2 regions of the Ureibacillus chungkukjangi genome follow, and region 1 is predicted to be linked to the other one. Evidence: riboswitches for the same ligand, from Rfam matches in the RefSeq annotation. Region 1 holds a riboswitch; the other holds the start of a gene.
The links. A riboswitch is a leader RNA that binds a small molecule or an ion and turns the genes downstream of it on or off. The one in region 1 is predicted to bind cobalamin.
Positions count from the first base shown of each region.

Region 2: another riboswitch for cobalamin. It lies ahead of LG296_RS04190 (iron ABC transporter permease); the one in region 1 lies ahead of LG296_RS18175 (glutaredoxin).

Region 1 is NZ_CP085009.1:3,680,412-3,688,323, reverse strand. Features, by position in the region: gene LG296_RS18210 (NUDIX domain-containing protein) at 1-385, shown strand, start outside; gene LG296_RS18205 (NUDIX domain-containing protein) at 434-862, shown strand; gene LG296_RS18200 (DNA topology modulation protein) at 888-1,415, shown strand; gene LG296_RS18195 (PLP-dependent aminotransferase family protein) at 1,572-3,002, opposite strand; gene LG296_RS18190 (LysE/ArgO family amino acid transporter) at 3,102-3,707, shown strand; gene LG296_RS18185 (YjcZ family sporulation protein) at 3,891-4,031, shown strand; gene LG296_RS18180 (bifunctional UDP-sugar hydrolase/5'-nucleotidase) at 4,087-5,556, opposite strand; cobalamin riboswitch at 5,643-5,820, shown strand; gene LG296_RS18175 (glutaredoxin) at 5,952-6,176, shown strand; gene nrdI (class Ib ribonucleoside-diphosphate reductase assembly flavoprotein NrdI) at 6,173-6,529, shown strand; gene nrdE (class 1b ribonucleoside-diphosphate reductase subunit alpha) at 6,529-7,912, shown strand, end outside.
Region 2 is NZ_CP085009.1:811,366-819,277, reverse strand. Features, by position in the region: gene LG296_RS04205 ((Fe-S)-binding protein) at 77-2,221, opposite strand; gene LG296_RS04200 (cob(I)yrinic acid a,c-diamide adenosyltransferase) at 2,525-3,085, opposite strand; gene LG296_RS04195 (adenosylcobinamide amidohydrolase) at 3,088-4,548, opposite strand; gene LG296_RS04190 (iron ABC transporter permease) at 4,553-5,536, opposite strand; cobalamin riboswitch at 5,725-5,920, opposite strand; gene LG296_RS04185 (acyl-CoA dehydrogenase family protein) at 6,001-7,191, opposite strand; gene LG296_RS04180 (acyl-CoA dehydrogenase family protein) at 7,653-7,912, opposite strand, start outside.

The DNA of each region.
Region 1 (7,912 bases):
CTACTATTATATCTTACCAGGTGGTGGACAGGTGCATGGTGAAAATCTTCATGAAACATTAAAAAGAGAGTGCATTGAAGAAATAAATGCAGAAGTAGAAATAGGTGACCTACTCTTTTTAAGAGAATACATTGGGAAAAATCATGAGCATTTCGAATTTGATTCAAAGGTTCATCAGACTGAATATATGTTTTTATGTAGTCTGAGTGAAAAAAGCAATGATATCGGTAATGGAATTGTCCCAGATGAAGGACAAATTGGAGTGGAATGGTTACCTTTAAAAGAACTATTAAACTTTAGACTATATCCTCAGACTATGCGAAAGTACATTATTGAGCATATGGAGGGAAAAATCTTTCCTGTTTATTTAGGGGATATTAATTAAAAAGTGACTTACTTATAGTTAATGAAATTTCATAAAGGGGGACATTAAATGTTTATCGTAAATGTTGAAGGTGCAATTTATAGGGATGGAAATTGGCTATTAATTGAGCGTAGTAAGAAAGAAGAGCATGCAGGGGGAACACTTTCTTTGGTAGGCGGAAAGGTCGAAAAAGAAGGAGATTCAACTGATATCTTAGAAAGAACTCTTGAGCGTGAAATATTTGAAGAGGTGGGCATAAAGGTAAAAAATCTTGAATATGTAAATAGCACTTCTTTTGTGACTGATACAGGACTGCATGTAGTAGATGTAGTTTTTCTTTGTGAATATGAAACTGGTGAAGCCTTTGCAAAAAGTACTGAAGAGGTTGATGGAGTCATTTGGATGAGCACTAATCAAATATTATCTCATCCTGAAGTCCCGGATTATTTAAAAAGAAATCTTGAGCTTGCTCGGAAAGTCCTGAGTAAACGGATTTAGATTATTTCAAGTAAGGAGGGCTTCTATGAAAAGAATTGCAATAATCGGTTCAGGTGGTGCTGGTAAGTCGACTTTAGCAAGAAAGCTTGGGAAGCTCTTGAAGATTGAGGTTTTTCATTTGGATGCGTTGTTCTGGAAACCAGGCTGGGTGGGGGCTTCTAGAGAAGAGCAAAAAATGGTGCAAAGTGAATTAGTAGAAAATGAATATTGGATTTTTGATGGCAATTATGGTGGTACAATGGACATACGTTTAAACAAAGCCGATACTGTTATTTTTCTAGATTTCCCTCGAACACTTTGTGCGTATCGCATCATTAAAAGGAGATTCCAGTATCGAAATAAGACGCGACCTGATATGGGAGAAGGGTGCGATGAAAGACTAGATCTTGAATTCTTAAAGTGGGTCTGGAATTTTCCCAAAACAAAAAGGCTTGAGATATTGAGAAAGTTAGAATCATTTTCAAGTAATAAAGAGATTATTATCTTAACTTCCCCAAAAGAAATAAAAAGATTTTTACATACTATTGAAACAGCCGGAAATTTGAACGGCTGATGGTTTGATTATCCTTCTAATAGAATAGGTTATACCATTTATATTTATATTTATATTTATATTCTAGACTAAGCCATAAGACAAAAAGAAAGCAGCAACTATATGTGAATTAGTGATTGAAATAGCATGGGAGTGTACATTTCCCATGCTATTTTTTCATTTTAAAAGCAGTTTTACTTCCGCATAAAGTATTTCAATGCCCCGTTTTAGCTCAGCCTCGGAGCTATAGGCAAAGGAGAGGCGGATATGATGAGCGTCATTTGGTGCATAAATATAGCCGGGGTTAATAAGTACTTTTTTCTTGAGCAAGCGCATAAATAGCTCGGTCGTTACAAGAGGCTTATGGAATTTTAACCAAATATAAAATCCGCCCTTAGGTGATTCCCAAGAAGCAAGATTACTAAAATGCTGTTTTAGTAATTTCTCCGTATACGCTGCCCGCTTTTTAAGCTCAGCTTTTAAGTGGCCAATATGTTCTTCATATTTCCCTGTACGTAGCCAGTATTCGACGATTTGCTGTGAAATCGCACTTGAGCCATAATCCATTTGCATTTTTATATCAGCTAATCGTTTAATGACTGCTTTAGAAGCAATCACCCAACCAATTCGTAACCCAGGACTCAATGTTTTTGAAACGCTGCCAATGTATAGGACTTGTCCTGTCTGATCAAAGGATTTTATAGCTGGGGTAGGATTATCAAAAAGTAATTCAAAGTAAACATCATCTTCTATCATGGGTAATTGAAGTGCTTCGCTTAAATTATATAATCTTTTTTTCTCTTTTAAAGTCATACTTACACCAGTTGGGTTATGAAGACTAGGTATAGTATATAAAATGGCTTGGCGCTTTTTACGAATCCGTTCGATTGCTTCGGTAGTAAATTGGCTGTCAGTTAAAGAATAGAGATTCATGCCAAAGGATTGAAAGGTGTGAATCGAATTTAAATAAGAGAATTGATTTTGAAAAACGAATGATCCTGTTTCGAGTAACCCAAGAGCAATTAGCTGTAGTGCTTGAAGCCCTCCTGAGACAATACAAATGTTTTCAGGTGTTGTCTCAATACCACGCCTTTTAACGTATTGGCAAATCGACTGACGCAAACTAAGGCTTCCTTGGGGGGATGAATAGCCAATCGACTTCCCATCCAAATTCACCTCGCTAAGAGAGTTCTGTAGCTCAGCGGTAGGCAATAGAGAAGGACTTAGCTCACCTGTACCTAATCGTATTACGGTGTCATCTTGTTCAAATTCATTTATTAATTGAATGGTTTGGTAGTTTGCTTTGTGGATGCTAGTTTCTATGTAGTGCTGCCAATTTGTTTGTTTTTGCTTCACGAGTAAATTCCAGGAATCATTCGCTACATAAGTAGCCGAGCCAGCCTTAGAAGATAGAAGTCCATTAGCCTTCAGCTCGTCAATTGCTTCTTGAAGTGTACTGCGATTAACACCAAAAGATAGTGCGAGCTGGCGTTGGGGAGGTAATTTAGTTCCAAGTGGCCACTCACCGCTTTGTATTTGTTCTGTTATCCATTGAACGATTTGATTTGATAAGCTGGTTGCTAAGGAGCGATTTGGTTGCCAGTTCATTTGTTATCTCCTTTGAAATTGGGTGGGTAAAAATCCATCCAATTGGACCTTTTTTCTATTTATAGCACATGTATGATAGAGAGGAAAGGGGTTAGAGAGATGGAACCTTTGTTACATGGAATTTTACTTGCATTTGGACTTATTTTACCTTTAGGGGTGCAAAATATCTTCGTATTTACTCAGGGCGTTACCCAACCCAGCATAGTTAAAGCATTGCCTGCAACAATTACCGCTGCAATTTGCGATACTGTATTGATTGTACTTGCCATTTTGGGACTATCGCTCATTGTTTTGCAATTTGAATGGCTGCGTCTTGTTTTGTTAGTGGGAGGAATCCTTTTTCTTTTATATATGGGGAAGGTGACTTGGACTTCTCCCGCTGCTAATGTCGAAGGTGAAGAAGCCCTGCCGTTAAAAAAGCAAATCCTTTTTGCACTTTCTGTTTCATTGCTTAACCCTCATGCCTTATTAGATACAATTGGTGTAATAGGAACCAGTGCTATTAAGTACAGTGGGCAAGAGCAATTCTTGTTTACATTGGCTTGTGTAGTCGTGTCTTGGATTTGGTTTTTGGGCTTAGTAACTTTAGGAGCAATTTTGAAAAAATTCCACATTCCAAACAAAATTTTTATTTTATTTAATAAATGCTCAGCTCTTTTTATTTGGGGAACTGCTCTGTACTTGCTTATGGGTATTTTTAGTTAAACCCTAAAAAGGAAATCATAAAAATAAAAATGTATTTGAGCCTTTTAAAATCCTGTGTAAAAGCTACGCCTATAGGGTTTTCCACTACAAACTAGGCATTCTCACCAATACATTCGTCTAGAACACAATATCAAAGGTGCATATATTGATACTGAGTTCGACGAAATGAGGAGGTGTTTTAGAATGGGTAAAAGTGTTGGCGGTGATTTCGGTTACGGAACTGGTGAAAACGGTTCATGGTTCGCTTTATTAGTAGTACTATTCATTCTTCTAATTATTGTTGGTGCTTACTACTTCGGTGGTAGCGGTGGATACGGCTTCTAATATTTAACAAAGTAGAAAAAGCTAGCCCTCCAAATTTTTTGGAGGGCTTTAGTAATTAGTACCGTACTTTAAAGTGTCCATGATTCGGAACAGCTTTAGGGAAGCAAGCTTGTAAATAGCCCTTAAATAAAAAAGGAACTGTTTGAGTTGCTTCATAAAGGATTTCTCGATTTTTTAATAAAGGAAAATCAACCCCGGTTAAACGATAGCTGTTGAATACTACCTGATAATGTTGATGCATTCCAAGTGGCTTACCCTCGAAAACTATCTCCTGTACACGTTGCCCCACTGGCTCCTTCACATCAAATACATAAGAAATTCCGCCCCAGAAATCATATTGATAGGCTTGTTGGGTACCAGGGAAAACATTTGTACTAAAATCAATTTCGCCAGCTTTATTGAGTGCTAAAACGGCGGCACTTAACTCCATTAATTCTTTTATTTCAGCCCCTGAAAGTGAAATGACCTGTAACTTATGCTCTCGTGGAGAATTCTTAAGTAAAACCCGATTGGTTATGCTACCTTTGAACCCACCTTTCTCCAAATACAAAAGATCACAAACAGAAATTTCGGCATTTGTAGCTTTGAGCTGCATGTCATGAGTTAGCTGTATAAAAGGATGGCTAGAAAGCCTGGAGGACAATAAACCCTTATATGAATAGTCATCCTGTATGTATGTGAGCTCTTGATCTAACCATTCTTCAACTTCTGCTGGATAAGAAAATTGACTATCCTCTAGTTGATGGAAGATTGCATGACTATGTCCCTCTTCAAAATCGATTTGAACCTCGAAAAAACCATTGCTGTGAGAAGTCGGTTGAATAATCAAAGTGTTCTGCAGCCTTGTATTTATATATAAATGCTGGTGACCAGTGATAAGTAAATCAATATCCTGAATCGTTTCTAGAATTTCATTTGCTTGATTTTCACCGGTTCTCGCTTGGAATACAGCCTCTGTTGAAGGGTCCTCGGAAAAGCCTCCATGATAGGAAACGATGAGATAATCAGGTTTTTCATGCTCTTTTACATAATCTACCCAGAAATGCAGTGCTTTTAAAGCGTCCTCAAATATTAGCTCCTTCACATATCCATGCTCGTCCCACATAGGTGTAAAGTGAGTAGTAGCACCTACAATGACAAACTTTTTTTCGTTAATGTTTTGCACGTAATACGGTTTAGCGAAGTCTTTGATATTGCAGCTAATCCAAGGAAAACGACAATCAGAGCGTAATTTTTCTAGAGCTAGAAGACTGTTATGAAATTCATGATTTCCTAAAATCGCAATATCATAGATTTGATTTGCTAGCTCAATCATTGGATGCTGGCTTTTTTGGATGTGCTGATAATAAAAAGTGGCTGGACTACCATCAAGAAAATCTCCGTTATCAATTACTAAATCAGCATTTAAGGATTTCATTTGCTTGACTAATTTCTCAAAACGATCGAGTCGTCCATGGATATCACTCGTAACTAAGATGGAAAAGGACATATTTTTCACCACTAATTCTCTGTCTTTTTTTATCATATTTTTAGTATAGCAAATGAAGATTTACTCATTTACATAATATTAGAATTTATGCTACACTTATCTTCGTAAATTAAAACTATATATTGTGTTTGTTTTAACTAGGTACTACTACATGTAGTTTAATAGGGAAGTTCGGTGTAATTCCGACGCTGTCCCCGCAACTGTGATGCTGACAATGATTCGATACCACTGTGTTTTCATGGGAAGGGAATCAAAGGGTGAAGCTAAGCCAGGAGACCTGCCTAGTAAAACAGATCATTCATTTCTTCGGGGATTGAGAAATGGGGACGTACCCTTTTTCAATTCACTTAGGACGTTTCCATTTTTAGGCTATCTCTTTTCGAAGAGATAGCCTTTTTATTTTGAAAAATTACCACAAGGAGAGAGATTCGATGAAATTATATACAAAAACGGTATGTCCAAAATGCATGTGGGTAAAATCAGAGCTGGAAAAAGCGAAAGTTATAGTCGAAGAGGTCAATATCGATCATGAACCACATGAAAAAGAATTTCTTATTCAGTCAGGGTTACTAACAGTTCCAGTTTTAGAAATTGAAGGGCGCTTGATAGGGGACGTTAAAGAGATCATTTCGCAAATCGAGTTGGTTGCACAATGATTGCTTACGCAAGCAGAACTGGGAATGTACGTTATGTCGTTTCCAAAATACAGGGTGAAGCCGTGGAGATTAAAGAAGGACTTCAGCTGGACAAGCCTTATTTATTAATTACTTATACAGATGGGTTTGGAGATATTCCGACAAAGGTTGCCCAATTTTTAGAACATAATGGCTCTCTCTGTAAAGGTGTTGTAGTCAGTGGCAATAGCAACTTTGGTCATCACGTATTTGGTGGAGCAGGAGACAAAATAGTCTCACGCTATCAGGTGCCATTGGTACGGAAAATAGAATTGCGTGGATATCAAAAGGATTATGAAATGATTCAACAGTTTTATGAAACGAGGGTGATGTAATGAAGACGTATTTAAAGTTAAATAATGATGTGCTCAATCGCTATAACACAACGGGACAATTAGAGCTAGAAAAGGATCGTGAGGCTACACGACGTTACTTTTTAGAATATGTGAACGTTCGCTTGCGGTACTTTATCGATATTGAAGAAAAGCTTCGTTATTTAGTAGAGGAAGGTTATTACGAGAAAGAGTTTATTGAACTGTATGACTTAGAATTTATTAAACATTTATATAAAAAAGCATATGATTACAACTTTCGCTTTCCCTCTTTTATGAGTGCAAGTAAATTTTACGATAGTTATGCTATGAAGAGTCGTGATGGTGAAGAGATTCTTGAAAAATATGAGGATCGTATTGTGATAATTGCGTTGTATCTGGCTCAAGGAGATGCAGAATTAGCAGAACGAGCTGTGGAGGCGATGATGGAAGCCTATCAACCTGCTACACCAACAGCTTTAAATAGCGGGAAGAAGGCACGTGGGGAACTAGTAAGCTGCTTTAAGCTATCGATGGACGACTCTATGAATAGTATTGCTGAAAATATTGGCTATTGTTTGGAGCTTTCACGCCTTGGTGGTGGGGTGGGTGTTAACTTAACGGACTTGCGCCCATTAGGAGATCCAATTAAGGAAATCCAAAATCGGGCAAGTGGTGTAATACCGGTTGCTAAGCTTCTAGAAAATTCCTTTAGTTATTCTAATCAGCTCGGCCAACGTAACGGTTCGGGCGTTGTATACTTAAATATTTTCCATGCTGATATTGAGAATTTTATTTCTTCCAAAAAACCAAATGCAGATGACAAAATCCGTTTAGCGACATTGTCTACTGGGATAATTATTCCGAGTATTTTCTTTGAACTGATGAAGCGGGATAAGGATATTGTGCTCTTTAGTCCATACGATATTTACAAAGAATATGGAAAAAGAATGTCTGAAATTTCAATTTCGGAAATGTATCACGAGCTACTGGATAATCCAAGGGTTCGAAAAATTAAACGATTAAATGCGCGAAAGCTTTATACAGAAGTGAAAAAAGCGCAATTTGAATCTGGTTACCCTTTTGAAATTTTTGATGATAACGTGAATGAAGTGCACCCACTGAAAAATATTGGGCGCGTTCAAATGTCAAATCTATGTACGGAAATATTACAGGTGCAGCAAAAGAGTATTATCACAGATCAAGATGAACCGAATGACTATGGTTTGGATGTATCCTGTAATCTAGGCTCAATTGATATGCATGAGGCAAGTAAGGTAGCTGATTTTGGGAAGTTAGTTGATACGGCAATGAGGCTGTTAACGAATGTATCCCAAATGACTTATATCAAAAATGTACCATCTGTTGCTAAGGCAAATAAACTCATGCATTCAGTTGGTCTCGGTG
Region 2 (7,912 bases), 1.1 Mb from region 1:
ATCTACATTTTATTCTCTTTTATGATTAAATACCTTAGAAAAATCAACATTTTCATCAAATCATATTAATTTCGAATTAAACTTCAACAGCCTCTTCTTCTACCACTTCAACGATTTTTTCACCGAATACAGAACGTTCTAATAGCTCTGCGATATCATAAGTGCCAACTGATTCCTCAACCTCTTTTGCTTTCGTTCCATCTGAAAGCATTGTTAAGCAGTACGGACAGCCAGAAGAAATAATCGATGCTTCTGTTGCTAATGCCTGTTCTGTTCGCGCCACATTGACACGATTTCCTACGTGCTCCTCCATCCACATTAGACCACCACCAGCTCCACAGCACATTGCCGTTTCACGGTTACGCTCCATTTCAACAAGGTTTACACCCGGGATAGCTTTTAGAATTTCACGCGGTGCATCATATACATCATTGTAACGACCTAAGTAACATGAATCATGGAACACAATCGTTTCATCTACTCGATGATTTAATGTCAGCTTCCCTTCATTAACTAAATCGAATAGTAGCTCAGTATGATGGTATACTTCCCCTTCCCAGCCAAAATCCTTGTACTCATTTTTAAAGATATTGTAGGCATGCGGGTCGATTGTAACAATTTTCGTCACATCATTTTTCACGAATTCGTCGATATTAGCTGTAGCTAACTCTTGGAATAAAAACTCATTTCCTAAACGGCGAGGTGTATCCCCTGAGTTTTTCTCTTTGTTTCCTAATATCGCAAATTTCACGCCAGCTTCGTTCATTAAACGAGCGAAGGATAGAGCGATTTTTTGTGAACGGCTATCGAATGATCCCATTGATCCAACCCAGAATAAATACTCAAAGCCTTCACCAGATTTTTTCGCTTCTTTTACAGTTGGAATCGAAATAGTTGAATCAAGCTCTCGCCAGTTTTCTTTTTCTTTACGGTTAAGACCCCAAGGATTTCCTTGACGCTCGATATTATTCATAGCGCGTTGTGCATCAGAATTTACTTTACCTTCAGTCATTGTTAAGTAACGGCGAAGGTCAATAATTTTATCGACATGCTCGTTCATTACCGGACATTGGTCCTCACAGTTACGGCAAGTTGTACATGCCCAAATTTCTTCTTCTGTGATAACATCCCCAATTAATGATGGGCTATAAATATCTTCAATAACAGCACCCTCAGCTCCAGCCGCCATAGCAAGCTGATTTCCTTGCGTATTATTAAATGCAAATGCTGGTACCCAAGGCTTTTGCTTCGTAGTTACTGCCCCAGTAAATGTTAAGTGATCTCGAAGCTTCACGATTAAGTCCATAGGAGAAAGCATTTTACCTGTTCCTGTTGCTGGACACATATTCGTACAGCGACCACATTCCACACATGCATATAAATCTAGCATTTGCTTTTGAGTAAAGTCAGTAATTTTACCGACGCCAAGTGCTGGCATTTCTGCCTCATCCTCTGCTTCTTCAAGTGCAGCAAAGTCAATAGGGCGTAGTGTCCCGATACGATCTTGGCGGTTTACTACAGCATTGATTGTACCTGTAATTAAGTGGAAATGCTTTCCTTGTGGAATATATACAAGGAAGGCAAGAAGTGCTATTAAATGTGCCCACCACATTACGAAGAATACAACAGCAGCTGCCGTTGGTGACATCCATTGGAAAGCCCAAGCGATGCTAGATGCAACTGGTTCTGCTAAAGTTAAAGCATGTCCGTGCCAAATAAGTGCCATCCCGTTACCGATTAGAGTAGCGAACATTAGAACACTTAAAAACAAATACACTAAACCGTTTTTAAAGCCTCTTTTAAGACGAACAAGCTTTTCCATATAACGGCGGTAAAACGCTACCGCTACAGCAATTAAAATAGTTAATACTACAATTTCCTGGAAGAAGGTAAATACAGGATATAATCCACCAAGCGGTAAATGTGAATCCGGTGCTAGTCCCTTCCAAATTAAATCTATTGCCCCTAATTGAACTAATAAGAATCCGTAGAAGAAGGCAACGTGGACTAAGCCCATTTTTTTATCTTTCAAAAGCTTGGATTGTCCAAATACCTTTTCAGCTAAATCCCCAATACGTTCCTTTAGCTTTAACTCAAACTCTTCTTTTCTACCAAGTTGAATGAACTCATAGCGTGATTTAACTAGATAGAAGAATAGTCCTAATGCGTATAATACAACCGCTGCAAACATCACCCAATTTGCAATTAGTAATCCATTCATGTCTTCTCCCCCTTTTTGCCTTTTCCCCTTTGTCCAAAATAACTTTTCCTGAGTAGCCTTAAAATAATCTATAATATTAGTTAATTCAAAACCTCTCATTTTTATGTCTCTATTGTAAAATATGAATGAGCATTCAGTCAATCTATTGTTCGAAAATTTCTAATAATATATTGATACTTTGTTAAATATACATCTTTTTTCTATGCTATAGTATTATTCTCACTATAATAACAGTGATTAAATAAGCCCTCTAAGCTAATAAAAAAACAATCCCGTTTAAGAAGGATTGTTTTCTCACTCAAATTATTTAAATACATCTCCACTACGAATATACTCAATATCTTTTACATTCGAACGGAAGTTTACAACACGTGCAGCGGCAAAGAAGTAATCCGATAAACGATTTAGATATCTCTGGATAATAGCAGGCGCATCCTCTACTTCATTTAAAAGTGTTACTACTTGTCTTTCTGCTCTACGTGTCACTGTTCTTACAATATGAAGTGTTGCAGCTGCCGGTGTGCCACCAGGTAAGATAAATCTCTTTAAAGGCGGCGCTTCATCAGATAGGGCATCAATTCTTTTTTCCAATACCTCAATAGATGCTTCCTGCAATGTTATTTTTCGTTCCTTCATGACATTTGCTAAATCACCACCACAGTCAAATAGCTCATGCTGAATTGTTTCAAGGTCTTCTAGTAAATCTTTAAAAACTGTTGAATCTAATTCCGTTACGGCCTTGCCAATAAACGAGTTTAGCTCATCGATTGTGCCATAGGCTTCTACACGCAGATCATCCTTATTAACGCGTCCACCTATTAAACTTGTTTTTCCTTTATCCCCTGTTTTTGTGTAAAGCTTCATAATTATCTATCCCCTTTTCGATAAGATTGAACTGCCTCTACGGTTGCTTCGAACACACCTTTACCTATTACCTGACCGACTTCAGTAATCGGACCCCCATATTGCATTAACTCTCCTGCCTGTGTTGAGGCAATCAATAAGCTATCTGTTGGCGTACCTGTCGCAATGGTATTCGAAACTGAATCGTAAACCTCTTCATGCTGCAACGCTTTTGATTTTGCTTCGGTTGCTGTCATCATTGCCTGCACAAAGGCCTCATCCGATAATTTTCCGTTAATAAGCACCCATGTGTTAATGGTACCAACACGAAAGAAATCGTTACGTTTATAGCTTTGGGAGACATCAATGGCATTTCCAACTCCCGCTGTAACTACTACAATTACTTCACCAAATGGCATGCTATAGTTTTTAACTACTGCCTTTTTTGTATCAACAGCAGTCATCATACCAACTGTATTTGTCGGGGAAAAGTCTTTATCAACTAAGTATTGATAATATTCTTCCTTCACATTATCAATATCATAATTGGGGGCTACGGTGCGATTTACAAAATTCGCAAACCAACCCATACCCGCATTATGTACAGCAGATGATAGCACCTTTAAAGGAAAAGGAGATTTAAATTCAACATATTCATTGGTGATGTTTAAATGCTCGACTGTAATTACTTTTTCAAGGGTGTCCTGCAAATCAGGTAAAATCGTCATTTGTGGCTTCGGCTGCTCTGGATGTGCTTGGATTGAAATCCTTGTATCGTAAACAGCCATAACCTTTTCCTCAAGCAAGACCTCATGAGGGGCACCATATGCTCTCACTTTTCCCTTTTCCATTAAAAGTATTTCATCACAGTAGAGTGATGCCAGGTTAATGTCATGGAAAACGGACACAACGGTTAAATCATTTTCAGTTACTTCCTTTCGAATCATATCCAATATTTGCTTTTGATGTGCAATATCCAAATGATTCGTTGGCTCATCAAGCAGCAGTAAACTAGATGCCTGGGCTAAAGCCTGGGCTATAAAAACTCGTTGCTGCTCCCCACCCGATAAAAACTCTAAATAATGATTTTCATATTTCTCAATATCCGTTTGCTGCATCGCCTTTTTTACGGCACTTTCATCTTCAGCTCTCCAGCTTGAAAAGAAGCCTGATTGATGGGGATATCGACCAATGGAAACTGTCTCCCGTACCGTACTTGAAAATGCAGTTGCGTGTAATTGCGGTAAAATCGTCATCTTTTTAGCTAACTCACGTGTTGAGTATTGATCTATCTCCTTGCCATCTATGAAGACATTTCCAAAAGTAGGACTCATTATGCCGCTGATTACCTTCAATAGCGTTGACTTCCCACACCCGTTCGGACCAAGTATGCCTATCATTTTTCCCTTTTCAACTTGAAATGAAATTTCTGATAGAATAGGAGCCGCTCCGTAACCGCCAGAAATATTATGAACCTTTAGCATAGTTTCACCCCCTACTTCTTCGTTGCTTAAAGAAGATATATGAAAAGACTGGCGCGCCGATAAAGGCTGTAATAACACCAATCGGCAGTTCAGATGGTGTGATAATCGTTCGAGAAACAAGATCACAAATTATCAATAGACTTGCTCCATTTAAAAATGACAGCGTTAGTAAATGACGATGATCAGTACCCCAAAGCATACGCGTCATATGTGGAACGACTAATCCTACAAAGCCAATAGTACCTGAAACCGAAACAGCCGCCCCTGTTAGCATCGAACCTCCTGCCAGAATTAAATACTTTCTCAACTTCACATTAACTCCTAAAGCTTGTGCTCGTTCATCACCATACATCATGGCATTTAATTCTCGACGATTTAACCACAATAAAATAACACCAATTACAACAAAAGGTAGAATCATTTGCACATATGGCCATCCACGCATAGACACACTACCCAGTAACCAGCTTGTAATTTCACGGAGCTGTTGGCCTGTAAGTGCAATCATTAATGAAATACAGGATCCTAAAAAGGAGCTGAATATGACCCCTGTTAAAATAAGTGTTTCCATTTTCATAGAACGGTCGATTAGTCTTGCAAAGGATAGGACAAGAATCATTGAAAGAAATGCACCGACCATCCCGAATAACGGCAGAGTGTAAGACCCGAGTACCGGTATTGAAAGACTGAAGAAAATCGTTGCCACTGCTCCAACAGAAGCACCGGAGGAAATACCAAGTGTATATGGATCTGCCAAAGGATTTTTAAGTAATCCTTGAAAGGCTGCCCCTGCAATGGCAAGTGACGACCCGACAAGTCCAGCTAAAATTACACGAGGCATTCGAATACCCCATAATATACTATAAGCACTTGGATTGGTCTCGTTATCCCATAATGTTGAAAGAGGTATATCTGCAGAGCCAATCGAAACCCCAAGCCAAATGCTAACGAATAAAATTAAGATAGATGAACTATAAGCAAATACCATTTTCTTTTTCACAACACGACCCCAACACTATTCTTTACAATATTATATTTTTTAGTAGAAATTGAATTGTATTTCATTGCTTCACCTTTGTTTTCATAAAAATAAAAAGCCTCCCTAGCCAAGTCAAAAGGGAGACTTTTGTAATTAATAGAATTACAATCGCAGTACTCCCCCTATCCTCGTAAGGTTTGAATCGTTATCATAAAGGCAGGTCTCCTGGCTTATGTTCATCATGCTCCCCTCCTTCCCATTACGAGCCTTTCGTAACAGTGGACTTTAGGGGCACTCCCATTTACAGTTGCGGGACAGCGTTGGACTTTCACCAACTTCCCTTTTACTCTTTTTGCAAAGCTTTGCAAAAAGACCTTTACTAGCTATGAAATTATTTCTCTCTATTATACTTTATTTATGGAAAAGAATGTATAAAACTTTTCGAGTATCATTGATCCATTAAACTTGTTTTATTATGCTTTTTCGTTCAGTACCATTTCAGCTAATTTTTTTATCGTTAAATCATCCATTGGTGGATTATGGAGTCCCGCACGCACATCACGGTAATAACGTTGTAGCGGGTTTGAGCGCTGTAGGCTTTTTGCTCCAACTACTCGCATCGCTTTATCGACTACAGTAATGGCAGCATTAGTGACAACATGCTTTGCTACATTTACTGCATTAACAATAACCAAGCCTTCCTGTTCTGTTAGCGTTTTACCCTTTTGTTCTTTCGCTTTCAATTCCACATAGCTTTGTGCAGCACCATATAATGCAAATCGGGCTTGGGCTAATTCCAATTCGATTTCACCAAGCAATGCTTGAACATTCGGTAACGTAGCTATTGTCCCTTGAATGCTGTTCGGTGAATGAGTTTTGGCAAATTGTATTGCATAGTCACGTGCTGCTTGTGCAATTCCTAGGTATGTTGCGGGAATCATGAGCAGCCATCCATTCAATTTGAAGCCTGTCGTATAGTTAGGGACTTCTACCAAATCAGATGCATCCAATTTCACGGCATTCAACACTAAATCATGGCTCCCTGTTCCACGCATTGCAATAACGTCCCAGGTCTCCTCTATAGAAATCCCTGGTGTATCTTTATGTATTAAAAAGAAGCCGATTTTCTCCTCGTCCTCAATCCATGCAGAGGTTAAAAAGTAGTCTAACTCAGGTGAGCCAGTCGTATAGCTTTTTCGCCCATTAATAATCCAGTTGTCCACATCACGTTTTGCCGTCGTGCCAGGGCGCCCTCCACGAATCGGACTGCCAGTTGCCGCTTCACTTACAGCCCTGTTAATAATTGCTCCTTTTTCTACCTCTTTAGCAAAGGCCGCTAGCTTCGCAGGCTCCCAATATTTATTCTCAAATAATTCACCCACCGTTAATACCGTCCAGCCTATTGAAAGCGCTGTGCTTCCATCGTAGCTCGCTAGGGTTTCCTGTAACAAAATAGCATCATAAATAGTAAAACCGTCGCCACCTAATTCTTTCGGTAAGGTAATTTTCGTATACCCGATATCACGTAGCTTTTGAATATGCTCGCGAGGAAAGATTGATTGTTCATCAATTTGTTGGGCATTAACTTTGAATTCTGCTTCTAGGGTTGCTAGCTTTTTTAACCATTTTCGTTGTTCTTCAGTCTTAATAAATAAACCTTTCAAATTCGCCATCTCCTTATCAGACTAAATCCGCTCTCTATCTTATAAGTCTATTTTACTTTTAGCTTCTTTCATCCGTCAAATTCTTAGTAACTTAATATGGATTGTAAGCTGGTGAGTCTCTTAAAATGGATTGCGGTTTTGGAGTGGTTAAGGGTTGAAGAATAACCGAAAAATTTCCTTCTAAATTGAAATATAGTGATATTTTCATTGAATTAAAGGAAGTTTTTCCGCTTATTTTGCCAAAACCCGTGAATTTCGGCTTATTATATAGAGATTAACAGGAAAATCTTCTCTTATTTCTGCTTGTTAGGCCTCTATTTGAACCATTAACCGAAAATTTTCCGCTTAAATAAAAAGCATGGCGAACTCGATTACGATCGCCATGCTTTTTCACAAATTGTATTTACACTTTTCACTTCAGAAGAGCACCCTTTCTTTTTTTAAGCACTCTCCCATCACTATTAGATTATTTCATGGAAATACTGAACAGTTTTCATTGGGTCACCTACTTTACGCAGCTCCCAGGTTTCTTCTAAATAGATTTCCGCTAACTTTTCATATTTATCTCCAAATTGAGCTGCCCATTCTATAGCGATGACACTTTCATAAATAAGGGCCATTTTTTCTGTAATTGCCTTTGCATCATAAGTTTGTGTGGCATCATCTAAGGAAACAAATAGCTGTAGCTGCTTATCGATTACATTTAATTGAACTTCGACGA